Regions from separate parts of the Mangrovibacillus sp. Mu-81 genome, predicted to be linked through region 2. Evidence: a T-box and tRNA genes for the amino acid it is inferred to sense, from the RefSeq annotation. Region 2 holds a T-box; the other holds one or more tRNA genes.
The links. The T-box of region 2 lies ahead of lysS (lysine--tRNA ligase). A T-box ahead of a tRNA ligase gene usually reads a tRNA of that ligase, here a tRNA-Lys.
Positions count from the first base shown of each region.

Region 1: it has a tRNA-Lys gene. The T-box ahead of lysS (lysine--tRNA ligase) is inferred to sense a tRNA for this amino acid. The anticodon was not compared.

Region 1 is NZ_JBAJHU010000011.1:68,415-72,846, forward strand. It holds gene V6B33_RS18240 (peptidoglycan DD-metalloendopeptidase family protein) at 245-1,711, opposite strand; tRNA gene V6B33_RS18245 (tRNA-Phe) at 2,066-2,138, opposite strand; tRNA gene V6B33_RS18250 (tRNA-Asp) at 2,330-2,406, opposite strand; tRNA gene V6B33_RS18255 (tRNA-Glu) at 2,542-2,613, opposite strand; tRNA gene V6B33_RS18260 (tRNA-Lys) at 2,652-2,727, opposite strand; gene V6B33_RS18265 (nuclease-related domain-containing protein) at 2,916-3,872, opposite strand; gene V6B33_RS18270 (DUF350 domain-containing protein) at 4,216-4,432, opposite strand, start outside.
Region 2 is NZ_JBAJHU010000007.1:153,117-157,548, forward strand. It holds gene V6B33_RS15195 (DUF2935 domain-containing protein) at 301-1,089, opposite strand; gene lysS (lysine--tRNA ligase) at 1,128-2,606, opposite strand; T-box leader at 2,693-2,960, opposite strand; gene V6B33_RS15205 (IDEAL domain-containing protein) at 3,149-3,361, shown strand; gene V6B33_RS15210 (nucleoside hydrolase) at 3,578-4,432, shown strand, end outside.

The DNA of each region.
Region 1 (4,432 bases), on a different contig from region 2:
ACTCTATCATACCTTGATTTCATGTCCATTTTCCCAAAACTTCTTCGAATTTAAGGTTTTACCGGTGGTCTGGAGTGATTATAAATGAAATCTTTCATTTATATTGTTGATTACCGCGACTCCAATCAACTGGTAGAATCATCAGGAATACGCTTAACCTGCTTAACACGGCCGGCCCATATATAACAAAGGGGACTGACAACGATAATGCTGGTGTCAGTCCCGTATTGGTTGTTCTTTAATTTTATAGTACATCCAGCGGGTTGATGAGTGACCCGTTTTTGTATACTTCGATGTGCAGGTGAACGCCGGTTGATTCTCCGGTCATTCCCATGATTCCAATCTTTTCGCCTCTTCCGATCGTTTGACCGGCTGAGACTGAAATGGAATCAAGGTGAGCATAAATCGTTTTGTAGCCGTTTTGATGATCGATCACGACTTTATTGCCGTAGCCGCCGTCGTCCCAGCCTGCAGAAACGACAACCCCGTTATCGACGGATTTGATCGTCTTGTCACTTGGACGGGCAATATCGATCCCTTTGTGCACTTTGCCCCAGCGAGGGCCCTGGTTGGAAGAAATATATCCTCCGTTTGTCGGCCATGCAAAGCTGCCCGATCCGCGTGAAGGAGTTTCTTTCGTTCCTTTGATGACGATATATTTAACAGGTTTTTTCAGTTCCTTTTCTTCCGTCACATTCTTGTCGGTCTGAGACCCGTTTACTTCTGTTGAAATGAAGGTAACGGAAGTCTCCCCGTCTTCGCCTTCCTGTTTCACTTTCGTATCGCCTTTGTTCATTGAAGAATCTTCAACCACTTCTTTATCGTAAGCGATTTTCTCGATCTCATTGACTTCTTTTTTCACAACCGTATGAACAAACGGCTTATTTACAGTTACTTTCAGTTCTGAACCAATTTTCAAAGCTCCATCTTCATCCAGTCCAGGGTTAAGCTTTAAAAGCTCGGCAGTCGTCAACTTATGTTTTTCAGCGATCGAACCAAGAACGTCGCCTTCTTCGACTTTATACTTCTTCTCTTCCAGACTTCCTTTAAGCAGAAGATTGACAGCCTCGTCTGAAGAAAGGATTTCTTTTGGATCTACCTGTGCTTTTTCAGCATCCACATTTTCTTTGAATGAAACGTCCAGTAAACGTGTTTCATTTTCCTTTAAAGCGGGTAGAGAAGAATGAGAGTCCTTTTTGCGTGCTTCCAAGTCTTTCAATTCATCTTCAGATACATATTTTAACTTGATTTTCTTTAACGTTTCGTCAGCAGTCTGTTTATCTTTTACATAAGCTACTGCCTTGTTATCGACAACCAATGCATAAGCATTCGCTTCAACTGCCATTGAATTCGTGATAATATTTAATACTTCCTGATTCTTTGTTTTTGCCGTAAAAACATTCTCAGGTATGTAGGTAATGTCGTTATTCCAGGTCACTTGATAGTCTGCATACTTCTTTTCCGCATCCTCAAGCTTCTCTTCAAGCATGTTCTTCACTTCATCCTGATTGGTCACTGCCCCTACATATTCACTGTTTACATAAACATGATAAATGGTTTGCAGCTCTTTATCTGATGAATCCTCTGCAGAAACAGATGAAAATGTCAGGGTTGAAAGTGCAAGTGCTGTGATCGCTGCCTTCTTCATTAACTGAGAAGAGCGACTCTTATATTTTTCTAAATTGGGTAATAAGCGTTCTCCAAACTTCATTGTCTTGCCTCCTGTAAACTAAAAAGCAAAAATCACTGTGTTGGTCGTTCATTATGCCTAATTTTAGTAAATATTCTTGTAAATTTGTACTTTACTAATTTACCATAATTCGACGAAATACGGGGAAAAGTATCATGATTGTAATAAAACTGTATAATTACCAGCATATCAAATGTACCATTCTGATGAATTTTGCGTGAAAACCCTTACTATACCTAGGGATATTGGCGCAGAGGGGAAATATTCTTTTCGAAGGAAAAAGTGGAATTTTGTAGATTTTTGTTACATTACTGTTACAAACCCATAATAAAAAAGTACTACGAGAGTCAAAGTCATCGCAGTACTTTTTGTAGATGGCTCAGGACGGAATCGAACCGCCGACACATGGATTTTCAGTCCATTGCTCTACCAACTGAGCTACTGAGCCATAATAAAATATTCGTTCCTAATTTGAGAATCCGATTGTCCATCGTCCAGCTCTCAGGAGGATTATTCAAGTTGCTGCTCGGGCTGTACGCTGATGATTACTCGGATGAAGATTATTCATCGTGCTCTACCAACTGAGCTACTGAGCCGTGTATGTATCGCTTTAGATGCGGGACATGAATGAAAATAAAATGGCGGTCCGGACGGGACTCGAACCCGCGACCTCCTGCGTGACAGGCAGGCATTCTAACCAACTGAACTACCGGACCAAAGTTTTTCGTTGATAGCGAAATAACTATCAATGGATTGCTTTGCAAAATAACAATCATTCACTTATCTTAGTAATCTATTATCAAGCAACCAATTAAATTACCAAACAATGAATCTAGTAAAAAGTAAAGATATGACCCGTACGGGATTCGAACCCGTGTTACCGCCGTGAAAGGGCGGTGTCTTAACCGCTTGACCAACGGGCCATGCATGATGATAGATATTTTGCTTCCGCAAAAATCTTTGGTGAGCCATGAAGGACTCGAACCTTCGACCCTCTGATTAAAAGTCAGATGCTCTACCAACTGAGCTAATGGCTCACAATATATATCAACACGAAAGTTTCGCGACGGCTTTCGTGACAACGAAATTAATATTATCACGTAAGGAGGGTGGGGGCAATAGTTTTTTGTTGAATTTTGTTGAAAATTATTTTTGGGGGGGAGAAAAGTGTTTTAAGACACTTTAAAAGCCATCAATTCTTTTTGAACTGATGGCTTTGTTATGATTATTTTGAGAGAGTGTACACCCTCCCCTTGTTCTCACCTTCCATAGAGGAAGAAACTGACTTGAGGATCCGGGTTGCCAGTGATGAGCAGGTAATTTCCAAGAATTCTTTTAGTTGATTACTGGTTATCACGCTCCCAAAGAGCAATTGATAGTCTTGTACGGCTGCCAAATGGGCATCTTTAGATTTATAAGTGCATTGACTGCAGTACCAGTAACTATGAATTCTCTGGAGGGGAAGATGATTGCAAACTTCACAAATCACTCCCTTTAATACATCCCCTCTGGAAAGTTGATACTGTTCTATTATTGAGTGATCTAAAGGCGTATCATACTTCATGAGAATTCGTATGATCTTTTTGATTTCTTTTTGAGTCAATACATCCATTTTTTTTTGATCTTGAAGGTCAGAAATCTTTGAATGCAGGGTGTGACTTTTGATTACAATATTTTTTGTGGATTTGTCATTTGATTTGATGACGGTTTGAGGATTACTGAAAACAACGAAGCCTTGCACAGGGAGTTGCGCGAGATTATTACGTTTCAACCATTTATTCAGTTGGCTTTTTTGCCGCTGCAGCTGTGTGATTGGATCTGGATAAGCTTTTTCCTGGCCATTTTTTATTTGGATGATCTGATTAAAATCTCGATCAAACTCAATGATTCCGGCCAAGTATTTTATTTCTAAAATACACACTAGTCTTTTCGTTAAGATAAGTGTATCCATTTGGAAAAAGTGTTCGCCGTCAAATAATCGAATATCATGAAAAATATAGTATTCTTCATCCGGAAGAAAACTCAGATAGTATTCAATTGATTTTTCACCTTTGTATCCTGCCAGATACCTCGCTAAATCATCCTTGATAAATGAATGTTTGTTGTGATGGGGAGGAACTCTGGGGGAAAGTGCTTGTAACTTTAGGATAACAGGGGGAATTTGTTTTGCTTTTACGATCATTTCATCAATCCAATCTAGTTTTGTTTAGTAGTTATTCGATATGAAAGGTCAGAAATCCTTCTTTTGACTGGATTTTTGATTGGTAAAGGGGGTATTACTGGGTCGGGAATTATTATATTATCAAAAACAGACAACTTATTATCAAAAATCAGGATATTTTATCAAAAACAACACTTTTATTATCAAATATAGAAATATATTATCAAAATCTGAAATTTGTCATTTTCAATACCCACCCCCGCATTATTCAGAATCCTCAAAAAAGTGTTCCCTCCCCCCATACAAAAAAACCACAACCCAGCTCCGCTCTCACACAGAACCAGGCTGCAGCCCGAACAAACACCTAATAAGTCAAACTGGCCGCAACAATCAGCCCGACCACGATCGAAACGGAAAATAAACTGAAGCCGATGGCCACGTTGCCTTCTTCCACTTTCTTGGCGAGATTCGTCTTCGGCGTTAATACATATTCAATGATCCAGTAAGCGATGACCTGGGTGGCGATTCCGATCAAGCCCCACACGAATGCATCTAACAGACTCACACTGTTGGACCACACA
Region 2 (4,432 bases):
ACTATTCTATACAACTACATATTGGATATATCTAATGCCAGATACATCAGGGATAACGAGTTGCGAAAAATAAATGTTGTGGTTACTTATTCTTCAACATGCAGATATAATCCTACTAGAAAAAGTACCTTCATAAATTTTTCAGGGAAAGGGGTAAGATGTTTAATGGTTTCCTCCTCTGGCCTGCCATCCACTCTGTTATTCAAATTGCATCGTGCGGGACAGGCTCACCTTCACCATTGAGAACATCTTTACCCGTTTTAAAAAACATGACCACAGGACACTTATTCAAGTTTACAATCACTTATTTTCCAAACTAACCTCAAACAAATCAATTATTTCTATGAATCTTTCAGCTTCTCTAAATGTATGATCTGCTAAAAGAGGATGAATATTACTCTTTATACGGCATGCTTCAATTAATTCCCTTGCTGTTTTCTTGAAGTCCCTTAAGGAGGCAACTGAAACTCTATTCTGGTTTAAAAACTGACTTAGGATCGGTTTGGTTTCAGATTGGGGGCGCATAGAACTTAAATCAAGTGCCTGAAACACCAACTGATCGAAATCATGGCTGAATTCCCTTGCTTGTTCTACCAGTTTTCTTTCTGACGGATCTAATAGGTGACCTATAAACTTTGCATGGTCTGCCATTATCTTTAAAAAGAATACATTCTCTTCAATCACGGTATCTGGTTCCGGTACCAGCTTGCCTTCATTGAGTTCTTTTAACCGATTGGCGAAGTATGCCGCTTCTCTGCTAATATGATCCACTAATAATGGGAAATTGTTGGTTCTGATTTGGCAATTAAGAGTTAACCGCAATACCTTCCGTTTGTAACTCCATATTGCCGCTGCAGCTTGATAAACCTCACTATTAAATGCCTGAACTTGGTGCAGATCTGAGTTTACTGAAAATCCAGTCAGCTTTTCTTCGATTCTCTCAAACATTGAGATATACTGCCGGGCCTCTTCTATCAATTGTGACTGTTCATAAGTAAAACCCAAACTCAAAAATAAAGCATGCTCTTTCATAATCCTTGACCAGAAATGTATTTCGTCCAATGATCGTTCAACAATCGGATTAGCCATGCAATACCTCCTTATTATCATCTCCTTTCAACTATATGTTATGATTTATTGTCCTCATTCCTTTTTCTCGTTAATGGAAATAATACACAATCTTTGATCGTATCACTATCCGTCAGAACCATTAATAATCGTTCAATTCCAAATCCCCAACCAGAAATAGGCGGCATTCCATACTCCATAGCTGTTAAATAATCTTCGTCCATCTCCATAGCTTCCAAATCCCCATTACTTTTCAAAAAGGCTTGAGCCTTGAGCCTTTTTCTTTGTTCAATCGGGTCGACCAACTCAGAATATGCGTTTATGATTTCAGCACCATTCACGACAAGTTGGAACCGGTCAGTTAGTGCTGTGTTAGCATCATTTGCTCTAGCGAGAGGTGATAAATCGATAGGATGCTGGATTAAAAATGTTGGTTTAACCAGTTTTGGCCGGCACGTTTTCTTATAAAGATAATCAATGTAGTTACCCCTGCCCAAGGTTTCAATGTCAGGATGATCTAATTCAATTTTTCTCCTTTTCGTTTCTTGATGTAATTCTGCAACAACAGGATAGAGGTCAATATCAATCCCTGTTTCTCGCATGATTAAATCCCTGAAGGAAATGACGTCCCATTCAAGTGAAAAGTCAATTGTGCTCCCTTGGATTGTGATAGTCGTTGCATTGAATGCTCGATCCAGAATGAATAAAACCATATTCCGCATTAGTTTCATTGTATCTTCATAATTCCAGTAGGCTGCATAACCTTCGACCATAGTAAATTCTTGTAAATGTTGAGGACTGACCCCTTCATTCCTAAAACACTTTGCAAATTCAAACACTTTGGTAAAACCGCCTACGATTAACCTTTTCAAGTAAGTCTCGGGTGCAATTCGTAAATTCAACTCCGTATCTAAAGAATGATGATAAGTCATGAAAGGTTTCGCTAATGCACCAGAAGAGGTATGTTGCAATACCGGTGTTTCTACTTCAAGGAATTCTTCATCCTCAAAAAACCTGCGGATCGCACGTACCATTTTACTCCTGGTGAGTAATCGGCTTTGTGTGTCTTTTGTCATCATCAGATCCAAGTAACGCTGTCGATATCGAACATCGATATTGTTTAAGCCGTGCCACTTTTCCGGAAGGCTTCTCAAAGCTTTCCCAAGGAAATCATAACTTTCAATACGTAAGGTTTTTTCGTCCGTCTTCGTCGTGTACATCCGGCCTTCTACACCAATAAAATCACCTATATCAAACAATTCTAGAAATCGCTTAAATAGTAACTCACCAATCTCTTCTTTTTTTAAAAGAAGTTGTAAGCTGCCCTGAATGTTTGAAATAGTTATAAAGGTTAGTTTTTTAAAGTTCCTGATACTCATTATTCTTCCTGCAACTCTTACAGCAGAAGTTCCGTTTTCTAGCCGTGAAGCTTCACTAAGTTCATAATTTGTGGAAAATCTATCAGGAAATACTGGAACCCCCTGTGACTTTAACGATACTAATTTCTCAATTCTACCTACTGATTGTTCATGATTCATGATTTTTCCTCCAATATTAATAAGGTTTTCCGCCTTTGGAATTATTCTTAATCAACAAAAAAACCCTCACCCCCAAGATTATTCATCTTGAGGACGAGAGTTTATAGCTCCGCGGTACCACCTCAGTTTATTGACATGTCGCCATATCAACCTCTTCGGGTACGGCATTTTATTTAACTTTGAATATACCCTATCTCTTTAACGGGAGAAACCGTCGCAGTATCACTAAGTAATATCTTAGATCCGTGCGAAGCTCCAAGCCTTTTTTCGTTAAGATCATTATTACTCCTTTTCAGCAACTGGAGCTCTCTGGAAATAATGCATCAAAATTACTTCTCTCTTCACAGCCTTATATTGGAAAATTAAAAATAGTTTAAACTAGATGACCTGAGTTGTCAAATGCTATTATGGTGATTGATTAGACCCCGCAAGGCATTACAGGCAAATGAACTCTCCTACTTTTGTTTAATATTTTTGAAAAATGTTTGAATATTTAGACAGTAGTTAGTATAATAGAAAAAAGGTCAAGGAGTTGAATTATCATGAAAAAACATTTGCTTCATTCCCCGCAGCCTGAAACCAACAGCATAGACTCTTTACTGGCAGAAATGGTACTGGACGAGGCTCTGATGACATTTCGTAAAGAGCAAATTACACAACAAATTGACATCTCATTACGTAATCGGAACAAAGAAGAATTCCAGCGATTGACAGATGAATTAATACTCATTCGCAATACAAAGCAGCGGTATTAGAAAGTATCAGGTAAACGAAGCCAGTTGGCAATTTAATAGATAGACATTTTGTAAAAAATACAATAAGGGATGGTATCCTTGCTTTATACAGCAGGAGTGCCATCCCTTTCTGCGTGATCCTGATAGGGTTTTTCCTGATTCAGGAAAGGAATAATCTCCATCTCTCCTCGATACCTTATAGAAAGACCTCTAAATACAATGTGAGGAGAATGCACAATGAAGAAAATTATTTTGTTTGCCGACCCGGGCATTGATGATTCGATTGCCATCATGTATGCCCTCCTTAATCCTGAAATAGAAGTCCTTGCCATCGTATCGAGCTATGGCAATGTCGATAAAGAACAAGCTACTGAAAATATCGCTTATTTACTGGAACTGGCGGACAGAACCGACGTCCACATAATCGGAGGAACCAACGCACCATTATCTGGCGAGATCCCCAAGTTTTATCCTGAAATCCACGGACAGGAGGGACTTGGTCCCATCCGCCCGCCCGAAGATCTTTCGTTCGAACTCACCAACTTCTCAAAGATCTATGACATTATCGAAAATAATAAGGATGTTACAATAGTGGATGTAGGACGGAACACATCCCTTGCATCCCTATTTCTCCTGGGGGAAAACCTTACGGATGCCGTACAGGAATTTTATATTATGGGCGGCGCATTTATGGTACCGGGGAATGTGACCCCTTCAGCGGAAGCCAATTTTTACGGCGACCCCACTGCTTCCCATTTGGTCATGACGAACTTTGACAACCTTTATATCGTACCGCTTAATGTTTCCAACAAAGCCATCGTGACAATGGAACATATTCTGGCCATTCTTGAAATGACCAACCACCCGCTTGTGCAGATCATGGATGAAGTCATGAAATACTATATCGACGCTTATAAAAAGCTTGTTCCCGGCATCGAAGGAGCCCCGTTGCATGACGTAGTGACCCTCTCCCTAATGGTGAACCCCGACATGGGCCGTACGATCAGAAGGGAAGTAGAAGTTTTGACCTCGGGAGAAGGAAAAGGCACTTCCATTGCCGATTTCAGGGTCAGCTCAACGCCTTCAGAAAAA